Linked DNA regions of Selenomonas sputigena. The protein of the gene in region 2 interacts with the protein of the main gene of each other region in a pairwise test. Links are inferred from orthologs where the notes say so. Each region holds a gene or a part of one and is shown on either strand. Other genes may lie near its edges. The genes, in order: OL236_RS11260 and sufU.

Region 1 (3,322 bases), 540 kb from region 2 along the record:
GATCGAACGCCTACATGCTGTCGAGCGAGATCGCTACCCTGCTTGCCGGGCGGTATGTCCAGATCGAAATGCTTCCCCTTTCTTTCAAAGAATATTGGGTGGGCGCAGGAAAACCAGCAGAGAGAGGGATTCTCTATACGGAGTATCTGCAAAGCAGCTCGTTTCCCTACGCACTGGCGCTGAAAGACGATCCAAATGCAGTTCGCGACTATTTGGAAGGAATATATAACACCATCGTCGTCAAGGATATTGTAAACCGCAAAAGAATCACGGATGTCATGATGCTGAAGAGCGTCCTGCGCTTCGTGTTCTCAAGCATAGGCAGTCCGCTTTCCTCGAAAAAGATTGCAGATACGATGACTTCAGACGGCAGGAAGATTGATTCCAAGACGGTCGAAAAATATTTGACGTCATTCATAGAAAGCTATGTCATTTATCAGGCGAAACGATACGATATAAAGGGCAGGCAATATCTGAGGACTTTGGAAAAATATTATGTAGCAGACATCGGCTTGCGGTATCTTCTCCTGGGCACGCGCGACGTGGATGCCGGCCATATCTTGGAAAATGTCGTGTATCTGGAACTCCTGCGCCGTGGATATGACGTCTATATCGGCAAGGTGAATTCTTTTGAAGTAGATTTCGTGGCACAGGGCAGAGCGGGAGTGGTATATTATCAGGTTGCTCTTACGGTTCGCGACGAGTCCACACTGGAGCGCGAGCTACGTCCGCTCCGCCTGATTCGCGATCATTATCCGAAGATCCTTCTGACCATGGATGAAGATCCGGAAGCGCAATATGACGGGATACGGCGCATCAATGCCCGTGACTGGCTTCTGACGTGATCCATGTCGCCGTGCAGGCGCAGGATCTTGTTTCGGGCATCATACCGTCTCCCAAACACTTTACTCCGCATCAAAAGCGATCTCTATCCTTACTGCACAAGTGCCTTCGCCGCTGTCAACAGTTTGGCGAACTCGATTTTTAGCAGTGCTGCATCCGTCTCTGCGCCCCAACTGAGGCGGATGGAGCTTTCAATCTGCTCCGCAGGGACGCCCATGGCTCTGAGGACGTAGCTCGGAGCGTAGCTCTTCGACGTGCATGCCGAGCCATTGGAGATGGCGCAGCCACCTCTTGCGGCGATCATCAAGGCTTCTGCGGAGATGCCGTGCAAAGAGAGGTTGAGCGTACTCGGCAAAGAGAATTCCGCCGCGCCGTTGACCGAGTACAAAAGCCCCGCTTCATCGATCATCTGCAGCAGCATCGCTTTGATCTGCTGCAGTTTTCTGACATCCTCTTTGTATCGCATGGCGGCAAGCTCACAGGCCTTGCCGCAGCCTGCCGCGAGAGCTGCGGGAATCGTGCCCGGACGAATGCCGCGCTCCTGCTCGCCGCCGTAAAGGATCGCCTTTACGGGAGGCAGCTTATAATCGCGCTTTTTGAGCACGAGCACGCCGACGCCCTGCGGACCGCGCATTTTGTGCGCGCTGAAAGAGAGCATGCGGTATTTCAGCCGCCGCAGTTCATCGACGAGCTTACCGCAGCTTTGCGTAGCATCTACATGAAAGAGAATTTCCCTCTTTTCCAACTCCGCGCCCAGTTCTTCCACGGGCTGGATAACTCCCGTTTCGTTGTTGACATGCATGAGGCTGACGAGTAGGGTATCCGTTCGCAGCTTTTCCATGATCTTCTCTTTCGCCACGCGGCCGGACGGCTCGGGTGCGACGATGTCCACATCGAAGCCCCGCCGCCCCATCGCCTTCACCGTCTCCAGAACCGCCTTATGCTCGATGGCGGACGTGATGATATGGCGCTTGCCGCTCTGCTCGGCATATGCCGCAAGGCCTTGGATTGCGATATTGCTGCTTTCCGTCGCGCCGCTCGTGAAGAACACCTCGGCAGAAGTCACGCCCAAGAGCGCCGCCACCTGTTTCCTCGCATGTTCCACAACGGCTCGCACAGCCTCGCCGTAAGCATGCGTGCGGCTGTCTGCGTTGCCGATCTGATTTCGGTATACTTCCATCATCGTCTCTACGACCTCGGGCGCGATCGGTGCGGATGCGTTCCAGTCCAAATAGATGCTCATGATTTCTTCACCGCCAATCCCAATAAGTCATCCATGCTCTTGATGAAGCCCGTGCCCGAGAGATATGCGATGCCACGCTCAAGGTGCAGGAGAAAATACTTCGCCGCCGTTTCATCATCCGCCTCGATCTCCATGCGCATGCACCACGCCTTGATCAAAGCCTCATAGATCTCGTAATATTCGCCGCCGAACGTGTACCACGACATTTCCAGATTGCTGTCTGCAGCAAGAGGAAGATCCGCGGGCACGTTTTTTTCTGCAAGCGAATAGAGAAGCGCCCAGCGACAGAGAATATTCCAATTTTTGATGCCCGTCTTGCCTTTCAAGCGGGAGAGCTGGTCCTTCGCCTGTTGAGAAAGGCGCACTTGTTTAATGATCATCGTCGCGGAAATATCCTTTCAAAATCGTCGTGCTCTTTGTCGCCTCATCGTAGTGCAGCGTAAATTCATCGCCGACCGAATCCTTCAGCATTGTGTAATAATTTTCATCGATCTCCGCATCTGTCGACAGGATGATCGTCTGACTTCCCGCCTGCGGGAAATATGTCGTGACGAGCGACGTCCGATGCATGGAGTCAAGACGCGCGAGCGGCGTATCGATGATCACGGGGAGCTTCTTCTTCGAGCAGATGGCCAACGCCCAGAGGACAGCGATTACCATCAGCTGCTTTTCGCCCGCTGACAGCGAGTCCTTCGCCACCTTTTCGCCTCGATCGTCCAGATAGGCAAGTTCCAAGGTATCCGCATCCATGACGATCCGCTCGATCATGTTCTTCTTGTTCGCCAGCTTCTTGTAGCATTCTGTGACGGTATCGCCGAGCACGCCGATTTTTCGCCTCTGCAGCTCGACGGTAAATTCTTCCGTCAGGCGCAGAGCCATGTTGGCGTATTTTCTCATGCGCTGCCGATCGTCACGCAGCTCCGCATCGTGCAGATATGCTTCCGCCTGCTTTCGATATTCGGCATCGGCGGCATGAAGCGCCGCGCGCAAAGCAGCCGTTTCCTGCTCCTTTGCCGTCCGATCGAGCTTCAGCTGCACGAGCGCGGATTCCTCCTCCTTGATGCGGCTGAACAACGCGCCGAGAGTTTTTTCATCGAGATCCACAGCGAGATGGCGCTCCGCCTCGTCGAGTTTTTTCTGCAGCAACGCTTTTTCGCCCAGCAGCCGCCGCGCCGTTTCCACACTCTCGGCAAGCAGATGATCGAGCAGCGCATTGAGTTGGAACAGAGCATGATC
Region 2 (3,321 bases):
GTGCCCGTGCCCAAAGCATGGGAAGGGAAAAGCATCATCGAGCTTGATATCCGCCGCCGTCATCACCTGAACATCCTCGGCATCAAAGCAGGCGACCGCATCGACCTCAATATCTCCGCCCAAACCATCCTCGCCGCCAATGCCGCTGTCCTTGTCGCAGGCAGGCAGGAAGACGTCGACCGCGCGCTTCGGAAGAATGATTGATTGTTCCGCACAGAAAACCTTGCCGAATATCACGCCCCCGCTCCTTTGACCCGCTTTTAACGCTTGCATATTCGCGCTTCTTCTGCTAGAATATACACATTGCCTGCGGTCGTAGCTCAGCTGGATAGAGCATCTGCCTCCTAAGCAGGGGGTCGCGCGTTCGAATCGCGCCGATCGCACCATGAAAATAAAGCCTGCACCTCTTCGGAGGGCAGGCTTTTTTGCTGCATATTGATCTGCTGCACACTCAGAGAAGCGGCGCCTTTTTCCTCGCTGCGTTGAGAAGGTCGCGGCAGCGTATGCCTTCCTCCGGTGAATAGGCGAGCGTGATGCGGCACTTCATGCCGTACTTTCCATATTCTGCATTTCCCGGGCGGAAAATCGCTTCGATGCCCTTGACGTTCAGTTCCAAAAGCGGCTTGCTCGTCACATCGCGCACAAAGACGGCGAACGCGCCATCGCCAAGATGCGCAAGCACATCGCCCGAGCGGAACTTACCGCCGATGGAGTTGCAAAGCCTCACGAGAAGCGTTTCCGCGCCGCGCTTTCCCAGACGCTTTTCCAAATCCCCATAGCAATCCAAACGCACGAGGACGAGTGCATTGACATCCTTCTTTCCTTCACCTGCAAGGAAACGGTCGGCTTCCTTGAGCAAGCCGTTCTCGTTGGCAACGCCCGTAACGGAATCAAGTTCGGAGCGGAAGCGTCCACCTTCCTTCGCCGCATCATGCAGGCGGTCTGTGCGCCACATGACGCCGCGCACGGTGCCCAAGTGTCCGTATTCATCGTTCTCCTGCTCGATGACAAACTTGTACCACGAGTACTTGCCCGTCGGGGGATTCCCCATGTCGAGCAGGAAACTGTCGCGTTCCGTATTCTGGCCCGAGAAGAAGGCGATCATCTGCTCGAGGAAATCCGGATGTACCATCAGACGCCGCTCGGCGTTCATCGTGCGGCGAAAACCCACGATCTCACGCGCCTGCATACCGCCGCGCACCAAGCGAAAGGACATCGTATCCGTCTTCAATTCGTAGCTGAACAAGATAGCACCGAGCTTTTGCAAGAGAAGCTTGACGCATTGATTTTGATAGTGTGTTTCGGGAATATCCGCCTTATACTGCCACATTGCCTATACCCCCTCTTGGCAATCCCTTACTAACCAAAGCAAGGCTTTCCGAAAAACATATCATGGGATATGAACCCACTTCATTACTTATTTCGTTATTTTCACGCTTTTTGTTAAACGATTTCTTCTTGATTGCGATGAAAAAAGCCGCTCCCAACATCAAAACGATGCAGGAGCGGCTTCTTCCTTATTCCTTTTTAAGCGCCGTATCAAGCGTGTGCCACGAAAGCACAGCGCACTTGACACGTGCGGGCATGTGCGAGACGCCTTCAAGCGCAGCGGCCTCGTCGAGTTCTTCGAGTTCTTCCTCCGTCAGCTCTTTGCCTTTGATCATCGAGATGAAGAGATCGGCGAGATGGTGCGCTTCTTCAACGCTCTTGCCCTTGACGAGATCGATCATCATTGAGGTCGAAGCCTGTGAGATGGCGCAGCCAACGCCCGTGAAAGCGGCGTCCTTGATCTTGCCCGCCTCGACGATGAGCTCCAACGTGATCTCGTCGCCGCACGAGGGATTGTGCCCGCGCTCCTTGATGGTCGCGCCCGCAAGTTCATGCTTGTTTTCCGTCGAGCGGCTGTGCTCGGCGATCAGCTCCGTATAGATGTCCGTAAGGCTCATAGATGCATCACCTTCCTGACCTCTTTCAAGGCTTCGAGCCAGCGGTCGACATCCGCCTTCGTGTTGTAGAGGTAGAAGCTCGCGCGGCATGTGGCATTCTGCCCGAGATACTTCATCAGCGGCTGGGCGCAGTGGTGGCCGGCACGCACGGCGACGCCGAAGGAGTCAAGGATCGTCGCAACGTCGTGCGGATGGACGTCCTTGACGTTGAACGTGATGATGCCCGTCTTCAAGGCAGGGTCGGCGTCGCAGCCGTAAAGCTCGACGAAGGGGATCTCGCGCAATTTGGGCAGCGCGTAGTTCACGAGTTCCTGCTCGATGCGGCGCACGGTGTCGAAGCCCGTCTTTTCGAGGTATTCGATGGCGGCGCGAAGGCCTGCTGCGCCGCCGACGTTCTGCGTGCCCGCCTCAAACTTCTGCGGCAGCTCGGCGAACGTCGTCTCCTGCTCGGTGACATACTCGATCATGTCGCCGCCGCGCAAAAACGGCGGCATGGCATCGAGCAAGGCCTCCTTGCCGTAGAGCACGCCGATGCCCATGGGAGAGAGCAGCTTGTGACCCGAAAAGGCGAAGAAGTCGCAGTCCATATCCTGCACATCGACCGCCATGTGCGCCGCGCTCTGCGAGCCGTCAACGAGGATGACGGCGCCGTTTTCGTGCGCGACGGCGGCAATCTCCTTGACAGGATTGATGAGGCCGAGGACGTTCGAGACTTCCGTGACGGCGACAATCTTCGTCTTCTTCGTGATCTTCTTCTTCGCTTCCTCGACGGAGAGCCTGCCGTCCTTTTCGAGGTACATGTACTTCAAGACAGCGCCCTTCGCCTGAGCGACCATCTGCCACGGCACGAGGTTCGAGTGATGCTCGGCGATAGAGATGACGATCTCGTCGCCCGCCTCGACATTCGCGAGACCGTAGCTGTACGCGACGAGGTTCAGCGCCTCCGTCGCGTTCTTCGTGAAGATGATCTCCTGCGGCAGGCGCGCGTGGATGAAGGAGCGCGTCGCGGCGCGCGTGTACTCGTAGATGCCCGTCGCCTTGACGGAGAGCGCATACGCGCCCCGATGCGGGTTCGCGTTGCAGCCGCCATAGTAGCCGCAGATCGCCTGAATGACCTCGTTCGGCTTCTGCGTCGTCGCGCCGTTGTCGAGGTAGACGAGCGGCTGATTGTTCATCTTGTGCGTGAGCAAGGGAAAATCCTTGCGAATGTCTTCCTCAGTCCGCATCTTCGATCCTCCCTTCGATGGAAGCGGCGATCTCCTCCTTGAGCGCTTCGTCCGAAATGCGCGCGAGCACGGGGAAGAGGTCTGCCTCGACGACGAGACGCCGCGCCTCGGCGAGATCGAGTCCGCGGCTCATCAAATAGAAGAGCTTC

The links.
Region 1: the proteins of sufU (region 2) and OL236_RS11260 interact in binary tests that used the Escherichia coli proteins (3 or more experiments, as listed by UniProt). The link is inferred for Selenomonas sputigena from one-to-one orthologs.

What each region holds. Positions count from the first base shown.
Region 1 is NZ_CP110383.1:2,350,004-2,353,325, reverse strand. Bases 11-3,010 are described here. They hold OL236_RS11260 (cysteine desulfurase family protein), read right to left. Parts: upstream 2,087-3,010; coding sequence 935-2,086; downstream 11-934. Other genes in these bases: dndD (DNA sulfur modification protein DndD), read right to left, coding at 2,456-3,010; dndE (DNA sulfur modification protein DndE), read right to left, coding at 2,083-2,466; OL236_RS11265 (ATP-binding protein), read left to right, coding at 11-845. Also shown: more of OL236_RS11265, read left to right, coding at 1-10; more of dndD, read right to left, coding at 3,011-3,322. UniProt on the Escherichia coli protein: Master enzyme that delivers sulfur to a number of partners involved in Fe-S cluster assembly, tRNA modification or cofactor biosynthesis. Catalyzes the removal of elemental sulfur from cysteine to produce alanine.
Region 2 is NZ_CP110383.1:1,808,917-1,812,237, forward strand. The notes cover bases 233-3,231. They hold sufU (Fe-S cluster assembly sulfur transfer protein SufU), read right to left. Parts: upstream 1,947-3,231; coding sequence 1,518-1,946; downstream 233-1,517. Other genes in these bases: OL236_RS08785 (diguanylate cyclase domain-containing protein), read right to left, coding at 452-1,330; OL236_RS08795 (cysteine desulfurase), read right to left, coding at 1,943-3,172; OL236_RS08800 (SufB/SufD family protein), read right to left, coding at 3,162-3,231. Also shown: OL236_RS08775 (potassium channel family protein), read left to right, coding at 1-204; more of OL236_RS08800, read right to left, coding at 3,232-3,321. UniProt on the Escherichia coli protein: A scaffold on which IscS assembles Fe-S clusters. Exists as 2 interconverting forms, a structured (S) and disordered (D) form. The D-state is the preferred substrate for IscS.